DNA from 2 places in the Mesorhizobium sp. WSM2561 genome. Region 2 is predicted to be linked to the other one. Evidence: riboswitches for the same ligand, from Rfam matches in the RefSeq annotation. Region 2 holds a riboswitch; the other holds the start of a gene.
The links. Region 2 has a riboswitch for thiamine pyrophosphate ahead of thiC (phosphomethylpyrimidine synthase ThiC). Riboswitches for the same ligand answer to the same signal wherever they lie in the genome.
Positions count from the first base shown of each region.

Region 1: another riboswitch for thiamine pyrophosphate. It lies ahead of thiB (thiamine ABC transporter substrate binding subunit); the one in region 2 lies ahead of thiC (phosphomethylpyrimidine synthase ThiC).

Region 1 covers NZ_AZUX01000013.1:136,438-148,001, forward strand. Annotated here, with positions in the region: gene M727_RS0112200 (ABC-F family ATP-binding cassette domain-containing protein) at 1-215, opposite strand, end outside; gene M727_RS0112205 (thiamine diphosphokinase) at 217-861, opposite strand; TPP riboswitch at 964-1,077, shown strand; gene thiB (thiamine ABC transporter substrate binding subunit) at 1,121-2,134, shown strand; gene thiP (thiamine/thiamine pyrophosphate ABC transporter permease) at 2,228-3,847, shown strand; gene thiQ (thiamine ABC transporter ATP-binding protein) at 3,844-4,614, shown strand; gene M727_RS0112235 (M48 family metalloprotease) at 4,906-6,333, shown strand; gene M727_RS0112240 (RNA polymerase factor sigma-32) at 6,565-7,428, opposite strand; gene M727_RS0112245 (amino acid ABC transporter substrate-binding protein) at 7,775-8,548, shown strand; gene M727_RS0112250 (amino acid ABC transporter permease) at 8,710-9,390, shown strand; gene M727_RS0112255 (amino acid ABC transporter ATP-binding protein) at 9,387-10,160, shown strand; gene M727_RS0112260 (CarD family transcriptional regulator) at 10,265-10,846, opposite strand; gene fdxA (ferredoxin FdxA) at 11,314-11,564, opposite strand, start outside.
Region 2 covers NZ_AZUX01000022.1:8,484-20,047, reverse strand. Annotated here, with positions in the region: gene M727_RS0119415 (dihydrodipicolinate synthase family protein) at 1-695, shown strand, start outside; gene M727_RS0119410 (ABC transporter ATP-binding protein) at 698-1,705, shown strand; gene M727_RS0119405 (oligopeptide/dipeptide ABC transporter ATP-binding protein) at 1,705-2,676, shown strand; gene M727_RS0119400 (hydroxymethylpyrimidine/phosphomethylpyrimidine kinase) at 2,796-3,560, opposite strand; gene M727_RS0119395 (thiamine phosphate synthase) at 3,551-4,156, opposite strand; gene M727_RS0119390 (thiazole synthase) at 4,153-4,926, opposite strand; gene thiS (sulfur carrier protein ThiS) at 4,931-5,128, opposite strand; gene thiO (glycine oxidase ThiO) at 5,097-6,098, opposite strand; gene thiC (phosphomethylpyrimidine synthase ThiC) at 6,095-7,924, opposite strand; TPP riboswitch at 8,026-8,142, opposite strand; gene M727_RS0119370 (ABC transporter ATP-binding protein) at 8,244-9,884, opposite strand; gene M727_RS0119365 (ABC transporter permease) at 9,881-10,804, opposite strand; gene M727_RS0119360 (ABC transporter permease) at 10,808-11,564, opposite strand, start outside.

The sequences.
Region 1 (11,564 bases), on a different contig from region 2:
TAGCGCACTGTTGCCGAAGGCTGGCGGAACACCTCGCCATCCTGCGGCTCGATCAATCCCGCAGCGATCTTCAGCAACGTCGACTTGCCCGAGCCGTTGCGGCCGACCAGAGCGATCTTGTCGCCCGCCGACGCCGTCAGTTCCGTCCCGTCGAGCAGCGGCGTGCCACCGAAGGTCAGTTTTATCCCGTCGAGATTGAGAAGCGGCGGCGCCATGTCAGCTTTCAGGTAGAGGAAATGGATGGGCGAGCAACAGCGCGCGGCCGCTGCCCAGCGCGACTTCGAGCCGGCCCTTGACCTCGTTGGAAATGGTCAACGACGAGCCGAACGCCACCTCGACATGGTTCAGCGGCCATTTGGCGCCGGTCACGGTCAGACCGGCAAGGTCGGAGAAGCCGAGAATCGAAAACAGCGTGCCGTCGGCGTAGTCGAAGCCGGCCTTTCCGGGAAGCAAGGGCACGCCTTCCTGTGCGCCACTGGTCAAAAGCACCTTTGTCCCTGCCTCGGCCAGCCGGACGCCGAGCGCCAGATGCAGGAAGGCGTGGTCGGTGCGCTTGCCGCCGAACGCGCCGGCGAGCACGAGGCTGGTCGCGCCGCGTTCGAGCGCGGCGGCGATAGCCAGTTCGCCGTCGGTCTTGTCCTTTTCTTCCGGAAACACTTGGCGCGGCACGGCGGCGAGCTCGTTCGGCAAATCCGCCGGCACCGAATCGAAGTCGCCGACCCAGAGTTCCGGGGTCAGGCGCAGAGTCCGGGCATGGCTGATGCCGGCGTCGGCGGCGATGACACGCGTGCCTTCGACCTGGCGGTCGAGCAGCGGCGTGCGGATAAGGTCGCCGCCAAGCAGGATGGTGAATTTGCTCATATGCGTGGCCCTTACCAGCCCTGCTTGCGAAACGGAAGGCCGCGGTCTGGATGCCCGGCAAACTTCCGCTTGCGCCGCAGATGGGCCGGGCCTATGTGTCGAAGCGCTCTAACGGGGTGCTGGACGCGATCTTCGCGGACCGGCTGAGAGGCAACCTGCCAACCCGCTGAACCTGATCCGGTTTGTACCGGCGGAGGGATTAGACGTTTCGGACAACCCGACGCCTCAATTCCCTTCAACGCCAACGAAGGAGGCGCCGATGCGCACGTTTTTATACACACTTGTTTCGGCAGTGCTGCTCGCGGCGACCGTTCTCGCCGGCACCGGGCCGGCATCCGCGCAGGAAAAACTCACCGTCTATACCTATGAGAGCTTCACCGCCGAATGGGGTCCAGGCCCGGCGGTCAAGAAGGCGTTCGAGGCCGAATGCGGCTGTATTCTCGAATTCGTCGCGGTCGCCGACGGCGTCGCCCTGCTCAACCGCGTCAGGCTGGAAGGGGCCGCGACCAAAGCCGACATCGTGCTCGGCCTCGACACCAATCTGACGGCGGAAGCCAAGGCCACCGGCCTGTTTTCGCCGCATGGTGCCGTCATCGACGTCAAGGTGCCGGGCGGCTGGAGCGACGATATTTTCGTGCCGTTCGACTATGGTTATTTCGCCGTCGTCTACGACACCGAAAAGCTGAAGACGCCGCCGAAGAGCCTGAAGGAATTGGTCGAGGGCAATGCCGATGAAAAGATCGTCATTCAGGATCCGCGCACCTCGACGCCCGGTCTCGGCCTGCTGTTGTGGGTGAAGTCGGTTTATGGCGACAAGGCGCCCGAAGCCTGGGCCAAGCTTAAGGCAAAGGTGCTCACCGTGACGCCGGGCTGGAGCGAGGCCTACGGCCTGTTCACCAAGGGCGAGGCGCCGATGGTGCTGTCCTATACCACGTCGCCGGCCTATCACATGGTCGCCGAAAACACCCAACGCTATCAGGCAGCGTCCTTCGACGAGGGCGCGTATCTGCAGATCGAGGTTGCCGGCATCACCAAATCAGGTGCGAAGAACCCGTTGGCGAAACAGTTCCTGACTTTCATGACCGGGCCGAAATTCCAGGATGTCATTCCCGAGACCAACTGGATGTTCCCTGCCGGCAAGACCGAGAAGCCGCTCAATCCGGCTTTCGACAAGCTCGTCAAGCCGACCAAGACGTTGCTGTTAAGCCCCGAAGAGGTCGCCGCCAACCGCAAGGCCTGGGTCGACGAATGGCTGTCGGTGATGAGCAAGTAGCTTGTGATTGAGAGATGATCACTCTACGGCGCCCGGGAACTCGGCCTCAGCCATATTTTCTGCTTCGACGATCGTTGAACTAGGCAGGGCGGCATGCGTACCGGATATCCTGCCGACCCCCGCGTCACCGCCGGCACAATTGCGCTTGCCGCTGTTGCGCTGCTGATCGGCGGCGCGTTCGCCGGGCTCATCGTCGAAGGCGCACGCGATCCGTCTGGCGCCGCGTCGGCCTTCGATTCCTACCTCTTCCGCGTCGCCCGATTCACGCTGTGGCAGGCATTGCTGTCGACGCTGCTCTCCGTCGTGCCGGCGCTGTTCGTGGCGCGGGCGCTGTCGCGGCATCCGCGCTTCTTCGGTCGCGGCCTGATCCTGCAGCTCTTCGCTGTGCCGCTCGCGCTGCCGGCCATCGTCGCAGCACTCGGGATTCTGGCACTCTATGGCCGTGCCGGCTATTTCGCCGGCGTGCTCAGCGCGATCGGCGGTCAGGGCTGGCCGGGCATATACGGCCTGTCCGGCATACTCGTCGCCCATGTCTTCTTCAATCTGCCGCTGGCCGCGCGGCTGTTCCTCGAAGCGCTTGCGACAGTGCCGGCCGACCAGTGGCGGCTGGCGAGCCAGCTCGGCATCGGCGCCAGGCCCGCCTTCCGGCTGATCGAATGGCCGACGCTGCGCGCGGCGCTGCCGGGCGTCGCCGGGCTTGTCTTCATGCTCTGCATCACATCCTTTACTATCGTGCTCACGCTGGGCGGCGGGCCGCGTGCGACGACGCTGGAGGTCGCCATCTACCAGGCGCTGCGTTTCGATTTCGATCCTGCCCGCGCGGTGACGCTGACACTGCTGCAGATCGCGCTGACCTTCGTCGTCGTGCTGGCATTGATGCGGCTCGGCTTCAACACCGTCGGCGACGCCAACCTGCCGGTGGCTTCGCGCCGCTATCTTTCGGCCGGCGCCGCTGAGACCGTGCTGAACGCAGCATTGATCATTCTCGCTTTGCTGTTTGTCGCCGGGCCGATGGCGGCCACGGTCACGTCAGGCCTTGGCGCCGATCTCGGCCGGCTGGCCGGCGAGAGCGCGGTGCGGCAAGCGGCGCTGACCAGCGCCGTGCTCGCCTTGCTGGCGGCGCTGCTTTCAGTGGCGCTGTCGCTGTCGCTGGTCATGGCACGACGGGCGCTGGCCTTGAGGCGTCGCGTCGGCGCCAGGACGCTGCTCGAATACGCCACCGATACCGGCGCCGGCTTCGTCCTCGTCGTGCCGCCCGTCGTCATCGGCGCCGGCTGGTTCCTGCTGCTGCGTTCCGTCAGCGACGTCTTTGCCATTGCCCCTGTCATGGTCGTCGCCGTCAATGCGGTGATGGCGATGCCGTTTGCCATCCGCGCCATTCGCCCCGGCTATGATGCGGCGAGTGAACGTCACGAACGGCTCTGTCTGCTGCTTGGCATTTCGGGCTGGAGCCGTTTCCGGCTGGTCGACTGGCCGTCGCTGCGGCGGCCGCTCGCCACCGGCTTCGCGTTCGCGATGGCTTTGTCGCTCGGCGATCTCGGCGTCATTGCCCTGTTTGGCAGCGACTCCCTGCAGACGCTGCCTTATCTCTTGCTGGCCCGCATGGGCAGCTACCGCACGATGGACGCGGCCGGCCTGGCATTGCTGCTCGGCCTGGTCTGTCTCGCGCTTGTCCTGGCCGCGGACTGGCTGGGACGGGGAGAAAGATCATGATGCTCAACAGCGAAAACGGTACGGCTGTGCGGCTGGAAAAGGCCTCGTTCAGCTATGGCGAAGCGCCGTTTTTATTCGATGTCGAGTTCGCCGCCTCGAAGATCACCGCCATCATGGGGCCGAGCGGCTCGGGAAAATCGACGCTGCTCAACCTGGTGGCCGGCTTCGAGACGCCGCAATCGGGCCGCGTGCTGATCGGTGGCGGCGACGTCGGCGGCAAACCACCTTCGGCGCGGCCAGTGTCGATGGTGTTCCAGGAAAACAATCTCTTCGCCCATCTTTCGGTCGAACGAAATGTCGGCCTTGGCCGCTCGCCGTCGCTCAAGCTGACCGAGGCCGACCACGCTGCAATCGCCGGGGCGTTCAAGCGCGTCGGCCTTGCCGGCAAGCAGCAGCGCCTGCCGCGCGAACTCTCCGGCGGCGAGCGGCAGCGCGTCGCGCTCGCCCGCGTCCTGGTGCGCGACCGGCCGGTGCTCTTGCTCGACGAACCGTTCGCCTCGCTCGGACCGGCCTTGCGCGACGACATGCTCAATCTGGTAGCCGACCTCCAAGCGGAGCGGCGCATGACGGTGCTGTTCGTCACCCATCAGCCGGAGGACGCCCACCGTATCGGCCAGGACATGGTGTTCCTGGACAATGGCACGGTTGCCGCAACCGGGACTGTCGCCGATTTTTTTACCAAGGCTGGACCGGAAGCCTTCCGGCGCTATATCGGTGCAGGTCCGTTTGGCGCAGGATCACGAGATGTTGCCCGGAAGCGGACATAATTTACGGCCAAACCGGCTTCAGGCGATGTGGCGTTTGCTTGCCATGGTCAAAGTAGTGTGGCTAGGTCCTCCGATACTGGTCCGGCATAGGTTGTGATTTGCCACTACGGTGCCATCCGCGCTCGTGGGCTCGAAGGACGCTGTGGCAGTTGATTTTGCGCATGATCTGAAAATCGATGCCCGATTTTCGGGCCATGTGCTGAGAGCCGAAAGGAAGCTGTTCTGCCGACCGGCACAGACAAAGTGAGAAGGAAACCGCTGGCGCGCTTCCTGGCGCTGGCCGGCTTTGCCATGGCGTTGGCAAGCTGCCAGATGTTCACGCCTCCGGACGTTCAGGAATCCGGCTTCCAGCCTTCCAGCAAACCGGTCACCGTCGACAATGTTGCCGCCAACAGCAAGGTCGCCGAAATGGCCAAGGCGCAGCATCCGCGCATCCTCGCGACCTATGGCGGCGAATATTCCGATCCCAAGCTCGAGCGCATGGTCGCCAAAGTCGTCGGCAGCCTGACGGTGGTTTCGGCCAACCCGAGCCAGACCTACCGCATCACGATCCTCAATTCGCCCAACGTCAACGCTTTCGCATTGCCTGGCGGCTATCTCTACATCACGCGCGGCCTGTTGGCGCTGGCCAACGATTCGGCCGAGCTCGCCGCGGTCATCGCGCATGAGATGGGCCATGTCACTGCAAACCACGGCTTGCAGCGCCAGCAGCTCGAGGCCGAGGAAGGCTTTGCGACAAAAGTCGTCTCGGATGTGCTCGGCGACAGCCCGACCGCCAAGGCGGCACTGATCCGCGGCAAGCTGCGGCTTGCCCAGTTCTCGCGCAATCAGGAGCTGGAGGCCGACGGCATCGGCATCAAGTCGATCGGCGAGGCGGGCTTCGATCCGTTTGCCGCCGGCCGCTTCCTGCAGTCCATGTCGGCCTACACCGATTTCCGCTCGATCAGCGGCGCCACCGATGCCAGCCTCGACTTCCTGGCAACGCACCCGAACACGCCGCAACGCATCGATCTGGCGCAGCGCCATGCCCGCCAGTTCGGCGCGCCCGGCGTCGGCACGCGCGACCGCGACGCCTTCCTCGCCGGCATAGACGGGCTGCTCTACGGCGATACGCCGGAGGAAGGCTATGTGCGTGGCGAAACCTTCCTGCATCCGGGGCTCGGCGTGTCGTTCTCGGTGCCCGACGGCTTCATCATCGACAACTCGGCCGCGGCGGTGACGGCAACCGGGCCGGGCGACATAGCGATCCGCTTCGACGGCGTCTCGATCGACAGGAACCGATCGCTGACCGACTACCTCCGCAGCGGCTGGGTGGCCGGTCTCGACGAAAGCAGCGTGCGCCAGGAAACAATCAACGGCAACGAGGCGGCGACGGCGCATGCCAGCGCCGAGGGCTGGCAGTTCGGCATCGCGGTGATCCGCGCCGGCGGCCAGGTCTACCGGCTGCTGACGGCAGCCCCCTCCGCCAGCACCTCGCTGGACGCGGTGGCGCGCTCGGTCAGCGGCTCGTTCCGGATCTTGAGCGCGGCCGAAAAAGCAGAGCTGAAGCCGCTGCATATCCGCGTCGTCACGGTCCGTCCCGGACAGACCATGGGTTCGCTCGCGGCGCAGATGGTCGGCGTCGACCGCAAGCTCGACCTGTTCAGGGTGCTCAATGCAATGTCGCCCGGCGCAGCCGTTTCGGCCGGCGACAAGGTCAAGATCATCACCGACAGATAGGGTGTGTCGATATTCAGGTGATGCCGGCCCGCAAACGGCAATTTCCTGCGCTTCCGACCTTCGCCGGCCGGAGCACTCATGAGCGGTCGCGGCAGTTAAGGCTCCGGCCGGCGTAGGCCGGTGCTCACGTACTTTATGTACGCTCCGCTCCGGTTCTCGGAAACCACCTGGTTTGGTCGCTTCGCGCCCGTCTTCGACTCCGACTCGTCCTGACTTGAATCTCAACACACCCTAGGCGGCGGTCGCCAGAAACTCGGGGTTTTGCTTCACCAGCGCTATCTTGAGCTTTTCCATGGCGCGTGCCTCGATCTGGCGGACGCGTTCCTTGGAGATGCCAAGCGCCTCGCCGAGGGCTTCGAGCGTCGCGCCCTCGTCGCTCAGCCGGCGTTCCTCGATGATCCTGAGCTCGCGGGCATTGAGCGCGCCGAGCGCGGTTTTCAGCCAGATAGAGCGGCGTTCGACATCGATCGTGTCGCCCACGACTTCGTCCGGCAAAGGATCGTCCGAAACCAGGAAATCCATTCGCTCGGTGGCGCCCGCATCGTCGGCGAGCGGCTGGTTGAGCGAACTGTCCGGGGCCGAAAGGCGCGAGTCCATCATCGCCACATCCGCCTCGGAGACGCCGAGCGCCACCGACACCTCGCGGTAGAGCGAGGTGTTCGAGATCGGCTCGGCACCGTTCGCCAAGCGGGCGCGCAGGCGCCGCAAATTGAAGAACAGCGCCTTTTGCGCCGAACTGGTGCCGCCGCGCACGATCGACCAGTTGCGCAGGATATAGTCCTGCATCGAGGCACGGATCCACCATGTCGCATAGGTCGAAAACCGCACCTCGCGCTCCGGTTCGAAACGGGCCGCTGCCTCCAGCAGGCCGACATGGCCTTCCTGCACCAGGTCGCCCAGGGGCAGGCCATAGTGGCGGAACTTCGAGGCCATGGAAATAACCAGCCGCATATGCGCCATGGCGATTTGGTGCAGTGCCTGCTGGTCGTTGTTTTCCTTCCAGCGCAGCGCGAGAACATGCTCCTCGTCGCGCTCGAGATAGGGGGCTTTCATCGCCGCGCGGACCATGGTTCGCCCTGCCGTATCTTCCATCATGCCACGCTCCCTGTTCCGGGCGTTGCGGTGCGATCGCTCGCCCCTGAGCTGGCATCGTGGTTGAATTGGCGACGCCGCGCCCTACAACAGCCAACAAACGTGCCACCCGCGCGAATGGTTCCGCCGCTGATGTCGCGTGGATTGCACTGTTCGAAAGCTCGATGCGGCGGTCGCTCCTCGGCCGGTTGGCGTGAGTCGATGTGGTTTTGAGAATTGGATTTCGAAAGTGTCTCATTTTTGAAATCTGGTTCCTTATTTCGCCAGGCTGCATCTGTCAGGTTTCCGGCGCTCACAAATGCGCCGGACGCCGGCCCCGGACGCCGGCCAATGACGGGATCACAGAAAAATGAAATGGCTCAAATCGCTTATCGTCGCCGCAACACTGCAGGTACTGGCAGGCACATCAGGCCATGCCGGCGCCAATCTCGATCAGATCAAGCAGGCCGGTGTCTTCAAGGTCGGCACGGAAGGTACCTATGCCCCCTTCACCTATCATGATGCCTCGGGCGCACTGGTCGGCTTCGACGTCGAGATTGCCAAGGCGATCGCCGAGCGACTCGGCGTCAAGGCCGAATTCCTCGAAGGCAAATGGGATGGGCTGATCGCCGGCCTCGACGCCGAGCGCTATGACGCTGTTATCAACCAGGTCGGCATCACCGAGGAGCGCAAGGCCAAGTATGATTTCTCCGATCCCTATATTGCTTCCAAGGCGGTGCTGATCGTGCGCGGCGACAATACCGACATCAAGAGCTTTGCCGACCTGAAGGGCAAGAAGGCGGCGCAGTCGCTGACCTCGAATTTCGGCAAGCTCGCCGAAGCGAACGGCGCCGAACTCGTCGGTACCGATGGTTTCGACCAATCGATCCAGCTGCTTCTTACCGGCCGCGCCGATGCCACCATCAACGACAGCCTGTCCTTCCTCGATTTCAAGAAGCACAAGCCCGACGCCAACGTGAAGATCGCCGCGCAGGAAGAAAATGCCGACTATTCCGGCGTCCTCGTGCGCAAGGGCGATCCGGAACTGGTCGCCGCCATCAATCGGGCGCTGGCCGATATCAAGTCCGACGGCACCTACCAGAAGATCGCCGACACTTACTTCGGCCAGGACGTTTCGAAGTAAGCGCATTTCACGGAGCGGGCCGGTTGCCGGCCCGCATGGCAAAGTATCGCGGCGAGCCGTCTTTGACGGCCGCCGCTTTTGGCGTGATATGACGACACTATGGTCGCGCCTCGATGCTGCCGGGCCGATTTTTGGGCGGCAATCTCGCAAGGAGAGTTTTCGTGCCGCACTGGCTGCAATTGATGCTGGATTCGTTGCCCACGCTGCTATGGGCCGCGCTGATCTTCACCGTGCCGCTAACGCTGCTGTCGTTCGCATTCGGTCTCTTCGTAGGACTGGTCGCAGCGCTCGTCCGGCTGTTCGGCCCGAAGCCGCTGGTCGCCGTGGTCCGCTTCTATGTCTGGATCTTCCGTGGCACGCCGCTTCTGGTGCAGCTCTTCCTGATCTTCTACGGCCTGCCCTCGGTCGGCATCCTGCTCGACGCCTTTTCAGCCGCGTTGATCGGCTTCACACTCAATATCGGCGCCTATACGTCGGAGATCATCCGCGCCGTCATAGGCTCGGTGCCGAAGGGGCAGTGGGAGGCGGCCTATTCGATCGGCATGACCTGGGGCCAGGCGATGCGACGCACTATCCTTCCACAAGCGGGCCGCGTCGCGGTGCCGCCGCTGTCCAACACCTTCATCTCGCTGGTCAAGGATACATCGCTGGCCGCCGCCATCACGGTGCCGGAGATGTTCCAGGCGGCGCAGCGCATCGTTGCCACCACCTACGAGCCGCTGATCCTCTATGTCGAGGCGGCGGCTCTCTACCTGGCGCTGAGCTCGGTGCTGTCGGCGTTGCAGACGCGCCTGGAAAAGCGGCTCAACCGCTATGGCGGCTTCCTCGAGGCGCGCCCATGATCGGCCTCACCGACATCGAGAAGCGCTTTGGTGACAATCTCGTGCTGAAGGGCGTGACCGTCACCATCGAGGAAGGCAGCGTCACCGCCCTTGTCGGCCCCTCGGGCGGTGGGAAAAGCACGCTTCTGCGCTGCATCAACCTGCTCGAGATCCCGACCTCGGGCACGGTGCGCATCGGCGACGACGTGCTCGAATTCCATCCCGGCCGCAAGGTTCCCGGCAGGGCCATCCAGCGCCTGCGGCTTCAGACCGGCATGGTGTTCCAGAATTTCCAGCTGTTTCCGCACCGCACGGCGATCGAAAACGTCATGGAGGGGCTGGTGACGGTGTTGAAATGGCCGGCCGGGCGAGCGCGCGAGCGGGCGCTCGCCCTGCTCGAAAAGGTTGGAATGGCGCACAAGGCCGACGCCTGGCCGGCGACGTTGTCAGGCGGCCAGCAGCAACGCGTGGCGATCGCCCGGGCGCTGGCGCCATCGCCGAAAGTGCTGCTGTGCGACGAGCCGACTTCGGCGCTCGATCCGGAACTGGCGCAGGAGGTGGTCGACGTGCTCGGCCAGCTCGCCAGCGAGGGCACCACCATGGTGATGGCGACGCATGATTTGCGCCTCGCCTCCAAAATCGCGCAGGAGGTGGTGTTCCTCGACGCCGGCAGCGTCGTCGAGAAAGGCCCCGCCGCGGTTTTGTTCAGCAATCCGGAGCGCCAGCGAACCAAGCGGTTCATCGCGACGCTGAAGCAGGAGGCGGAGAAGGAAGGCGGCGGCGAGGGTTAATGCATGTCGCCCAAAACGGCGTAGCGGTTTTGGGGTGACCATCACAAACAACAAAAAAACCCGGCGCGAGGCCGGGTTTTTCCAAATTCGAAGGCGAGAAGCGCTCAGGCTGCTTCTTCCTGCTCGGCTTCTTCGTTGTCGGCCTTGGCGCCGCGCTTCGGACCCTTGTTGAGGTTCACCTCGATGAGGCGCACCGCTTCGGTTTCCGACATGCGGTTGACGGCCGCGATCTCGCGCGCCATGCGGTCGAGTGCCGCCTCATAAAGCTGGCGTTCGGAATAGGACTGCTCCGGCTGATTGTCGGCGCGGTAGAGGTCGCGCACAACTTCCGAGATCGAGATCAGGTCGCCGGAATTGATCTTCGCATCATATTCCTGGGCGCGGCGCGACCACATGGTGCGCTTGACGCGGGCGCGGCCCTGCACGACCTTCAGCGCGCGATCGACGTAATCCTCTTCCGACAGCTTGCGCATGCCGATGGAGGTCGCCTTGGCGACCGGGACCTTCAGACGCATCTTGTCCTTCTGGAAGTCGATGACGAACAGTTCCAGCTTGTGGCCCGCAACTTCCTGCTCGTCGATCGAGACGATCTGGCCAACGCCATGCGCCGGATAGACGATGTACTCGCCGGTCTTAAAACCGTGACGCGCTGCGCTGGACTTCTTCTGCGGGGTGATTGTTGCCATTACGCCATGAACTCCTTGGTGTGGAACCGGCATTCTGCCGGTCGAACTCGCGCGATCGGGTACCGATCGTTAGCCGCACAACTACAAACCCACCGGAAAAGCCGAGGGCGGCAAATCGCATAGTCGCGACTGCCTGCCCCAGATCACTCTGGTCCGGATTGAAAAATTCACCTTTCAGTGATTTGGGGCGTTTGCGCCATAAATCGACGTTGTGTCACCGGCATGTCTGGTTCGTGTAGCACAAAAAGTCGGAAGAATCAAGGTTTTGCTGCACGCGCGAAGGTCAAGCGCGATCTCCGCCTGTCAAGGCAGTTAACGTGCGGTGCCTGTCAGCACGCGTGACGCCGATCAAACCGGCGTCGCCATTACGGTGCCACGCGCCCGTTTTGGACGCGCAAGGACGCTGTGACACTTTGATCTGGCGCATAGTCCTTCCGAAAATCGATTTCGATTTTCGCGGTCGAGCGCTAGTCACCCTGGCCGGGCTCGGGGGAAAAATATTTTTCGAACTTGCCGGCCTCGCCATCGAAGGACTTGGCGTCGGCCGGAGGCTCCTTCTTGGCGGTGATATTGGGCCATTTATCGGCGTATTCGGTGTTGATCTGCAGCCATTTGTCGAGCCCTGGCTCGGTGTCCGGCTTGATCGCGTCGGCCGGGCATTCCGGTTCACAGACGCCACAGTCGATGCACTCGTCGGGATGAATGACGAGCATGTTCT
Region 2 (11,564 bases):
TCTTCGCCGGGGTCATCGACCCGACAACCGATCGCGTCATCAACCACGCCCTGACAGCCAGATCGGCCGGCGCTGACGCAGTCGTGGTCACCGCGCCGTTCTATGCCCGCACCAGCCAGCCCGAGATCGGCGATCACTTCCGCTACATCAAGGACGCGGTCGACATCCCGATCGTCGCCTACGACATCCCGGTCTGCGTCCATGTCAAGCTGGAGCGCCAGACCACCGTCGGCCTTGCCAGCGAGGGCGCTATCGCCGGCATCAAGGATTCCAGCGGCGATGACGGCAATCTGCGTTATGTGCTCAAGGACATGGCTGACGATCCGAATTTTTTCGGCATGACCGGGTCCGAGATCCTGGTCGACAGCGTGCTTGCGATGGGCGCGCATGGGGTCGTGCCGGGCCTCGCCAATGTCGACCCGCACGGCTACGTCAGGCTGTGGAACCTGATGCAGGCGGGTCAGCACGCCGAGGCCCGCCTGGAGCAGGAGCGGCTGTTGAAGCTGTTCGAGATCGTCTGGATCTCGCTCGGCAGGACGAGCGCCGGCTCGGCCGGGGTCGGCGCCTTCAAGACCGCGATGAGGAGCCTCGGCATCATCGCCTCCAACACCATGGCGCGGCCGCAACGCAGCCTGAACGACGAGGAAGCCGCAAAGGTCGATATCATCCTTCGCGACGTCGGCTTGCTGCGCTGACCGTGGACGCTCCGATCCTCTCGATTTCCGGTCTGCGGGCGGTGTTCCGTATCGCCGGACGCGACATCGCCGCCGTGCAGGACGTCGACCTGGTGATAGGTTCGGGCGAGACGGTTGCGCTGGTCGGCGAGTCGGGATCGGGCAAGTCGGTCACCAGCCTGTCGATCATCGGCCTGCTGCCGAAGAAGATCGGACGCATCGCAGAGGGCTCGATCGCGCTGCGGCGCAGGGACGGCACGGTGACCGAACTGACCGGGCTCGATCCCGAGTCGCTGCGCAAGGTGCGCGGCAACGACATCGGCATGGTGTTCCAGGAGCCGATGACCAGCCTCAATCCGGTCTACAGCATCGGCGAACAGATCGCCGAGCCGATCCGCATCCATCTCGGCAGGTCGCATCGTGATGCGGCCACTGATGCCGTGCGGCTGCTGGCTCAGGTCGGAATTCCCGACCCAGATCGGCGGGCGCGGCAATACCCGCATGAACTGTCGGGAGGGATGCGCCAGCGCGCCACCATCGCCATGGCCTTGTCGTGCGATCCGACCTTGTTGATCGCCGACGAGCCGACCACCGCGCTCGACGTCACCATCCAGGCCCAGATTCTCGACCTGCTGGCCGCGCTGCAGGCGCAACGCGGCATGGGCATTCTGTTCGTCACGCACAATCTAGGCGTCGTTGCCGAGATCGCCGACCGGGTCGCGGTGATGTATGCCGGGCGCATCGTGGAATCGGGTCCGGTGAGCGAGGTGTTCAACCGTCCGCGTCATCCCTACACCGCCGGGCTGATGCGTTCGGTGCCGCGGCTTGGCCAGGCTACTACGCTGAAGGCAGCAGGAACGCCGCTGCCGACCATCGCCGGCAATGTTCCATCTCTGGCCTTGCTGCCCAAGGGCTGCTCTTTCGCGCCGCGTTGCGCCCTGGCTGTCGATGCCTGCCGCACTGCTGTACCGCCATTGTTCGCGGCGACGTCGACCCAGCAAAGCCGTTGTTTGCGCTGGGAGGATCTCTGATAGTGGACGTTCCCTTCCTTTCGGTCAGGAACTTGGCCAAGCATTTTGCGCCGACGGCGTTCTCGCGCGGCCCCGTCGTCAGGGCGCTGGACGATATTTCCTTCGACATCGCGCGCGGCCAAGTGGTCGGCCTCGTCGGCGAATCCGGGTCCGGCAAGACCACGATCGGCCGCTCGGTACTGCGTCTCATCGAGCCGACGTCCGGCGAAATAAGGTTTGACGGCGTCGATATCACCAAGCTGAGCGCCGGGCCGCTGGCTCGCCAGCGCCGCAAGATGCAATATATTTTCCAGGATCCGTTCGCCAGCCTGTCGCCGCGCATGACCATCGGTCAGATCCTGACCGAAGGCCTCGATATTCAGGGCATCGGCAGCAGGCGCGAGCGGCGGGCGAAGGCTGAGAAGGCGCTTGCTGCGGTCGAGCTGCCGGTCGATGCCTATGATCGCTACGCCCACGAATTTTCGGGCGGGCAGCGCCAGCGCATCGGCATCGCCCGGGCGCTTACGCTCGAACCTGAATTCATCGTCGCCGACGAGCCGGTCTCTGCTCTCGATGTCTCCATCCAGGCGCAGATCATCAATCTTTTGCGCGACCTACAGGTCCGGCTCGGCCTGACCATGCTGTTCATTTCGCATGACTTGGCCGTCGTCGAATATATCTGCGACACGGTGATCGTTCTCTACCTCGGCCGCATCATGGAAGTCGCGCCTGCTGCCGCGCTCTATGCCCGGCCGCAGCATCCCTATACGCGCGCGCTGCTCTCGGCCATTCCGTCGCTCGACCCGCTGGCCAGGCAAGGCCGGCAGGTGCTGAAGGGCGACATTCCAAGCCCGGCAAATCCGCCGACTGGGTGTGTTTTCCGAACCCGTTGCCCGGTTGCCCTCGACGCTTGCGCCGGAATCGTCCCGCCATTGCGGGCAACCACGTCCGATGGCCATTTGAAGGCCTGCATTCGCGACGACATCGCTTGAGACAAGACCCGACAAGGCGATTTACTTCACGTGCTGTCTGAGAGACTCTCCGAAGGGAGGCGAAGAACCGGCCGCCAGCTTGCTGCCCAGAAAAGCCTCCGCCGCCAAGCTCAACTGCCTCAATCCCGAGAGATCGATTTCCGAAGCTTCTCGAAAACCAACAGCTTGCTTTTGCGCACGCCGTCTTCAAGCAGGCTTCCGTTTGCCAGATGCGCGGCGATGGCGCTGGCCAGCGCGCAACCCGTTCCGCGCATCGATCCGCCAAGACGCGGCGCATCGAAGCGGATGGGCTCTTGATCGGCGCGCAGCAGGATGTCCGTCGATCGACACCCCGCGGCGTGGCCGCCCTTGATCAGCAGGGCCTGCAATCCAGCGGTGAGCAATTTCTGACCTTGTTGCAATGCGCCGTCCTCGTCGATGGCCAGGTCTGAGCCGGCAAGGACAGCCAGTTCGATGAGGTTGGGTGTGACGAGACGGCAAAGCGGGATGAGTTCATGCTTCAGGACACCGATAGCGCCTGCGTCCAGAAGCGGCCAACCCGAAGAAGAGACCAGCACCGGGTCGATGACTGCCGGTATCTGTGGGTTTTGGCGCAGCACATCCGCGACGGCGACGATGATTTGCTCCGTTGCGAGCATGCCGATTTTGATCGCCCCTACCGCGTTGGCTTGCAGCGCGGCACGCATCTGATCGGCCACCAGCCCGGGTTGCAATTTGTGGATTTCCGTGACGGCTTCATGCGTCTGCACCGTCACGGTGGTAACGGCAAGGCAGGTGCGCAAGTCGAGGGCGGAGATCGTCTCAATGTCGCGGGCTATGCCGGCGCCGCCGCTGGAGTCCGATCCGCCGACGACAAGCACATGCGGTTCGCGCCTCAACGCCATCGGCCCGTCTTTTCGAGCCACTCGCGCGTTCGCGCTTCCGGATCGGCATTCAATGTAATGTCGGTCACTACCGCGGCGCTGTCCGCACCGCAACCGAAGACGCCCTCGAGCCGGTCGGGGTTGAGGCCGCCAATCGCGACCAGAGGTGTCGGCGCGATCCGGCGCTTCCATTCGCCAAGCCGTTCGAGCCCCTGCGGCGCCCATTTCATCTGTTTCAGGATGGTCGGATAGACTGGGCCGAGCGCGATATAGTCCGGTCTGGCGGCAAGGGCTGTTTCGAGTTCGAGATGCTCGTGCGTGCTGAGGCCGAGACGGAGACCTGCAGCCCTTATCCGCGTAAGGTCCGCCGCTTGCAGATCTTCCTGTCCGAGATGAATGAAATCGCAGTCCTCCTCGATCGCCAGCCGCCAGAAGTCATTGATGATGAGCTGGCATTTGTATCGGGCGCACAAGGCCTTCGCCTTGCGGATCTCGGCGCGCAACGCAGCCTCGGCGAGGTTCTTGACGCGAAGCTGCATCAGCCTGACGCCGAGCGGCGCCAGCCTTTCAATCCAGGCGGCGCTATCGACGATCAGATAAAAAGGATCGAGTTTCATTGAAAGACTGCCCGGCCAATTGTCGGCGTCGATGGGACGGCCAGGTCGCGCGGCTCGAGCAGGCCGGAACGATAGGCCTCACGGCCGGCATCGACCGCCTTGCCGAACGCGCGCGCCATGCCGATCGGATCGGCGGCTTTGGCCACTGCCGTGTTGAGGAGCACCGCGTCGAAGCCGAGTTCCATCACGAGAGCCGCGTGAGATGGGCGGCCGAGGCCCGCATCCACGATCAGCGGGACATCCGGGAAATGGCCGCGCATCGAGCGGAGCGCGGTGATATTTACCGGTCCAAGCGCAGAACCGATCGGCGCGCACCAGGGCATGAGCACCCTGCATCCGGCTTCCAGCAATCGCTCGGCGACGACGAGATCGTCCGTCGTGTAAGGAAATACAGCAAAACCGTCGTCGCACAGGATTCGCGCGGCCTCGACCAAGCCGAAGACGTCAGGCTGCAGCGTGTCATGATTGCCGATCACCTCGAGCTTGATCCAGTTCGTGCCGAAGACCTCGCGCGCCATCTTTGCGGTCGTGACGGCTTCCTTGACGGAGTGACAACCGGCGGTGTTGGGCAGGACATGCAGCCGCAGCGATTGGATAAGCGACCAGAATTTCTCGCCACCCTTGCCGCCGGCCACTTCGCGGCGCAATGAGACGGTCACCGCGGACGCGCAGGATGCCTTGACCGCATCGGCAAGTATGGCGGGCGAGGGGTACTGTGCGGTGCCGAGAAGCAGGCGCGACGAAAGCTTGGTTCCGTAAAGCTCGATCACGTCACTAACCTCCTTGCATGGGTGAGAGAATTTCGATCCGGTCGCCGTCCTTCAGCTGGAACAGCGCCCGCTCAGTCGCGTGCACAAGGTCGCTGTTCACGGCCGTTGCAAGCCAGGTGCCTTCGTAGTCAAGCGCTGCGAGAAGCTCCGCCAGGGTGGCGGCGGTGATCTCATGCGCTTCGCCGTTGACCGTCAGTTTCATCAGCAACTTCCACCGGTTTGTCAGAATCGAAAACAAGGTCGGCCGCCCGGCGCGCCATGGCGGGGGCCAGAAGGAAACCATGGCGGTAGAGCCCGTTGATCGCGACGGTCCTGCCATGCGCTTCGACGCGCGGCAGGTTGTCGGAAAACGCCGGACGAATGCCGACGCCCGTCTCAACGATCGCGGCCTCGCCGAAGGCGGGATGAACCGAATAGGCGGCGTTCAGGAGTTCCATCATCGCCCGTACCGTGACCGGCTCCGTGGACAGGCTCTCGACCACCGTTGCACCAGCCATGAAATGGTGGTCGGCGCGCGGCGCCAGATAGAGCGGCAAACGCGGGTGCAGCAGCCTGACCGGGCGCGACAGCGAGATGTCCGGTGTACGCAGGATCAGCATCTCGCCGCGAACGCCGCGAAGCCTTTCATCGCTGGACGCCATTCCCATGCAGTCGATCTCGCGGTCGAATCCCGTCATGTGCCGGGCGTCCACTCCGAAGCGGAACTCGACGTCGCTTCCGGCGAGTTTTTCATGCAGCGCGGCCATTGCACGGCGTGGGTCGAGATGGGCTTCGCCCGGGAAGAACAGCCCGCGACGGAAGCGGCCGGCGAGATCGGGTTCCAGGAGCGCGATTTCGTCTTCGTCGACCCGCCGATGACCCGACGTGCGGCTTGCAAACCGGTCGAGTTCGCCCGCATCCCGCGGCATTGCCAAAACGAGCGTTCCGGCCCGCCTGACATGACCCGGCAGGGCCGCATCCCACCAGTCGGCGGCATCGCGTCCGAGATCCAGCACCGGCTGCTCGGCGCTTTCGCGCTCGCACCAGGGCGCCAGCATGCCGCCGGCCATCCATGATGCGTTGCCGCCAAGGCCATGCCGGGTCTCGGCAATGGTTACCGCAGCACCGCGGGCGGCGAGTTCGAAGGCGGCGGTGAGGCCGGCGACGCCGGCCCCTTTGACCAGCAGCCTCATGACGGCTCCGGCATCTTCGGCATGGGCGGTTCGCCGTCCACCGGCATGTAAAGATTGCCGCCCTCGCGGTACTTCGCGGCCATCGCCGCCATGCCCTCTTTCTGTGCCTCGGCCCGAATGTCGTGGGAGATGCGCATCGAGCAGAATTTCGGCCCGCACATCGAGCAGAAATGCGCCAGCTTGTGCGCCTCCTTCGGCAAGGTCTCGTCGTGGAAGGAGCGCGCGGTTTCGGGGTCGAGCGACAGGTTGAACTGGTCTTCCCAACGAAACTCGAACCGCGCCCTCGACAGCGCATCGTCGCGGAGCTTCGCCGTCGGATGACCCTTGGCGAGGTCGGCGGCGTGCGCGGCTATCTTGTAGGTGATGACGCCCGTCTTGACGTCGTTGCGGTCGGGGAGACCGAGATGCTCCTTGGGCGTGACATAGCAGAGCATCGCCGTGCCGTACCAGCCGATCATCGCCGCGCCGATGCCTGAGGTAATGTGGTCGTAGCCGGGTGCGATGTCGGTGGTCAGCGGCCCAAGCGTGTAGAAGGGCGCCTCGCCGCAGACTTCGAGCTGCCTGTCCATGTTCTCCTTGATCTTGTGCATCGGAACATGGCCCGGCCCCTCGATCATGACCTGGCAATCCTTGGCCCAGGCGATCTTTGTCAACTCGCCGAGCGTTTCCAGTTCGGCGAACTGCGCCGCGTCGTTGGCGTCGGCGACCGAGCCGGGACGAAGGCCGTCGCCGAGCGAGAACGACACGTCGTAGGCGCGGCAGATGTCGCAGATTTCCTCGAAATGCTCGTAGAGGAAGCTTTCGCGGTGATGATGCAGGCACCACTTGGCCATGATGGAGCCGCCGCGCGACACGATGCCGGTGACCCGGTCGACCGTCAGCGGGATGTAGTGCAGCCGCACACCGGCATGGATGGTGAAATAGTCGACGCCCTGTTCGGCCTGTTCGATCAGCGTATCGCGGTAGATTTCCCAGGTCAGGTGCTCGGCGATCCCTTCGACCTTCTCAAGCGCCTGGTAGAGCGGCACGGTTCCGATCGGCACAGGCGAATTGCGGACGATCCATTCGCGGATGTTGTGGATGTTGCGACCGGTCGACAGGTCCATGACGGTGTCGGCTCCCCAGCGGATCGCCCAGACCATTTTTTCGACCTCTTCGGCCATCGACGAGGTGACGGCTGAATTGCCGATATTGGCATTGATCTTGACCAGGAAATTGCGGCCGATGATCATCGGCTCGCTCTCCGGGTGGTTGATGTTGGCGGGAATGATAGCCCGTCCGCGCGCTATCTCGTTGCGCACGAATTCCGGCGTGACGAAGTCCGGGATCGCCGCGCCGAAAGACTCGCCGTCGCGCTGTATCCCGCTGCGTAAGCTCTCGCGGCCGAGATTCTCGCGAATGGCGACGAACTCCATTTCAGGGGTGATGATCCCGGCCCGCGCATAGGCAAGCTGCGTCACCGCTTTGCCCGTTTTTGCCTTTAGCGGCCGGTGGCGCACGGGAAATTCCGGCGTCAGGCGCTCACCTGACGCAAAGCCGTTGTCCTCCGGCCTGACACTGCGGCCATCGTGGAATTCGACGTCGCCGCGCGCCGTCACCCATTCATGACGAAACCTGGCGAGGCCCTTTTCGATGCTGGTTTCGACAGTCGGGTCTGTATAGGGGCCGGACGGATCGTAAACGGTGACGGGCGGTTCGCCTGCCGTCGGATGGACGGCGATTTCCCGCATCGGCACCCTGATCTGCGGGTGAATCAGGCCGGGTTTGTGGATTTTCCTCGAGGCGGGCAGCGGTCCCGTCGACACGGCGGGGGTGATGGCATTCATTTTGAGGCTCCTTTGCTCATGCATTGGAGACCCAGTTCTGTGCCGGAAGGATGAAAAGACGCTTTGGTCTGCCTGGTTACAGGTTTTCGGGCATGGACTCCCGCAAAGCGCTTGCACCGTCCCTACGCCAGTATGAACTGGATCAGGTTCAACGGGTCACTGCGCCGCGAAAGCCAGCAGTATCTCAGCCCCTTGCCGGGACCCCCCTGGTGAATGGGTCAAATTGAGCGGGCGCTCGCCATTTTGTCAAGCGCATTCGGTCCATCAATCGGCAACGCTAGCTGGGCGCGCGCGGACAATCGAGGCCGATATCCAGGAACTATTGAGCCTGCGTAAGCCATTTGGGCTGCGGCACAGCCTGCAGCAGGCTTTGCGTATAGTCGTGGCGAGGCGCCCCGAACAGCGCCGCGGTTTGGCCTTCCTCGACAATCCGTCCGTCTTTCATGACCATGATCCGGTCGGCAAAATGGCGCACGATCGGCAAGTCGTGGGTGATGAAAATATAGGAGAGGCCGAGCCTCGTCCTAAGGTCGGCCAGAAGGTCGATCACCTGCGCCTGGATAGAGACGTCGAGCGCCGAAACCGCCTCGTCGCAGACGATCAGTTCCGGCTCGCTGGCAAGCGCGCGCGCAATGGCGATGCGCTGTCGCTGTCCGCCGGAAAACTGGTGGGGGTAGCGCTCGGCGTGCTCCGGCAAAAGCCCAACCAATTCCAGGAGCTCTGCCACTCGAGCCTTCCACCTGTCCTTCGGCAGGATATCGCGGTGGATCACCCAGGGTTCGGAAATGATCGAATAAACGCGCATGCGCGGATTCATCGATCCGTATGGGTCCTGGAAGACCATCTGGACCTTGCGCCGAAACGCCATGAGGCGCTTCCCGTTCATGTCGAAGATGTTCTCACCGGCAAAGACAGCCTTGCCGGTGCTTGGCGCGTTCAGCCCCAACAGCATGCGCGCGACGCTCGATTTGCCGGACCCGGACTCGCCGACGATGCCGAGCGTTTCGCCTCTCCTGACCTCGAAGCTTATGTCGTCCACCGCCTTGAACGTCCGCTTGCTGCTAAAAGCTCCGGAAGCAAGCTCATAGTGCTTGGTGAGATGTTCCACCTTGAGCAGCGTTTCATTGGCGATCGTCGTCGAACGCCTGTTCGGCGCCTCCGCTGCGTTGCCATGGGGCAGGGCGGCGATGAGGCGGCGCGTATAGGCGTGCTGCGGATTGCTGAAGACCTCCCTGGCGATGCCCCTCTCGACGACCTTGCCGCCGTTCATGACGATAATCCGGTCCGCCATGGACGCGGCGACTTCGAGGTCATGGGTGATCATGATCAACGCCATGCCGGTTTCGCGCTGGAGATCGCGCAGCAGATCGAGGATCTGCGCTTGCACGCTGACGTCCAGAGCGGTCGTCGGCTCATCGGCGATCAGGATGTCCGGTTTCAACGCGATCGCCATGGCAATCATCACGCGCTGGCGCTGTCCGCCCGAGAACTGATGCGGATAGAAGTCGACGCGGGTTTGCGGCTCTGGAATGCCGACGCGCCGAAGCAGTTCTATCGTCTTGGCGCGTGCGCCCTTGCCGCTCCCTGCGCCGTGGCTCTCATAAACCTCCTCGATCTGGCGCCCCACCGTGTAGACAGGGTTCAAATAGGCGAGCGGATCCTGAAAGATCATCGCAATCCTGCGGCCGTTGATGCTTCTGCGCGCCTCGGCGCCGAGGCCTGACAGTTCGACGCCATCGAACAGGCAGGAGCCGGCCACGATGTCGCCTGGCGGACAGTCGATGAGATCCATCACCGTGCTGGTGCTGACGCTCTTACCCGAACCGCTTTCGCCGAGGATCACCAGCGTCTCGCCACGGCTGACGTGGAAAGAGACATCGTCGACGGCGCGTACCGGCTGATCATCCGACAGAAAATCGACGGTCAGGCCCTCGACCTTGAGAATGGTCGCGTCGCTCATCGGGCAGCTTTTCGCAATGTCTGAAGGCGCCAGCGTTGCTGCGGATCGGCAACGGTGCGCGCCCAGTTCGAGAGGATGTTGAGCGACAGCGTCGTCAGCATGATTGCAAGGCCTGGCCAGAATGCGATCCACCAGGCGGTGGCGAGATAGCCGCGGCCGTTTGCCACCATCGCACCCCAGGTGAAGTCGGGTGGCTGAATGCCGAGGCCAAGGAAACTCAGCGCCGATTCCGACAAAATGACGGTCGCGAAATCAATGGCGGAAATCGTCACCAATGTCGGCAGGACCAGGGGGGCGATGTGCCGGATGATGATCCGGGCCGGCTTCGCGCCCATGGCTCGCGCCGCGCTGACGAACATGCGCTCGCGCAGCTCCAGCACTTCCGCGCGCGCCGTTCTGAGGTAGATCGGCATGCGCGTCACGGCGAGAACGATCACCAGGTTGGTGATGCTCGGACCCAGCGTGTAGAGCACGATGAGCGCCAGCAGCAGCGAGGGAAAGCTCATGACGACATCGGCCAGGCGCAGGATGAGATGGCTGTGCCAGCGCTCCGAATAGCCCGCTATCAGGCCCAGCGTTCCACCGACCAGCATCGACGCGAACACCGCCGCCGCGGCAATGCCGAACGTGTTCTGCGCGCCGACAATCAGCCTGGCCAGGATGGGCCGGCCGAGGGTGTCGGCGCCAAGGACGTAGATCCAGCCACTGGCCAGCGAGAACGGGGCGAGGTTGCGCTGGCGCAGCCCGAGCCGCGATGCGGCGTCGCCCACCAGCCACGGGCCGAGGACCGCCGCGATGACGACGATCGCCAGGAAAATAGCAGCGGCGAGCGCAAGCCTGTCGCGCTTCAAATAGGCAAAAATCACGCGGCCGCTGCCTGGAACGGCCGCCGGCTTGATGTCGGGGGTGATGATCGTCATGGCTCAGTACCGGATGCGCGGATCGAGAATCGCGTAGAGCAGGTCGATCGCGATGTTGAGGATGAAGATGGCGGTTGCCGTCACCAGAATGGTCGACTGGACGACGGCAAAGTCGCGCTGGATGATCGAATCGATCATCAGCTTGCCGATGCCGGGCCAGCCGAATATCGACTCCACGACGACGGCGCCGTTGACAAGGCTGGTCGCCAGGTCGCCGGCGACCGTGACGACCGGCAGCAGCGAGTTGCGAAGCGCATGCCCGAAGATGATCTTCTGCCGCGGCAGGCCCTTGGCCCTTGCGGTCTTGATGTATGGAGAGGCAAGCGCCGACAGCATGGTTCCGCGCACGACCTGCACCAGGAGACCGAAAGGGCGAAGCATCAGCACGAAGGTCGGCATGATCCAGTGCGCCCAGCTGCCGGTGCCCGATGTCGGCAAAACTCCGAGCCCCACGGCGAAGACAAGGATGCCGACGATGGCGACCCAGAAATCCGGCGCGCTTGCGCCGGCCAGCGAGACGAGGCTGGCGATACGGTCGAAGATGCTGCCCGGCCGCGCGGCCGCCAGAGAGCCGACAAGGATTGCCAAGGCGGTCGACAGCGTGATCGCGACGACGGCCAGCTTCAGCGTTTCCGGGAACGCCTCGAGCGCGACCTGCATCGCCGAGCGGTTCTGGCGCAGCGATTCACCGAAATCCAGCTGCAGCAGATCGCGCAGATATCCCAGAAACTGCCAATGGATCGGCTGATCGAGGCCGTTC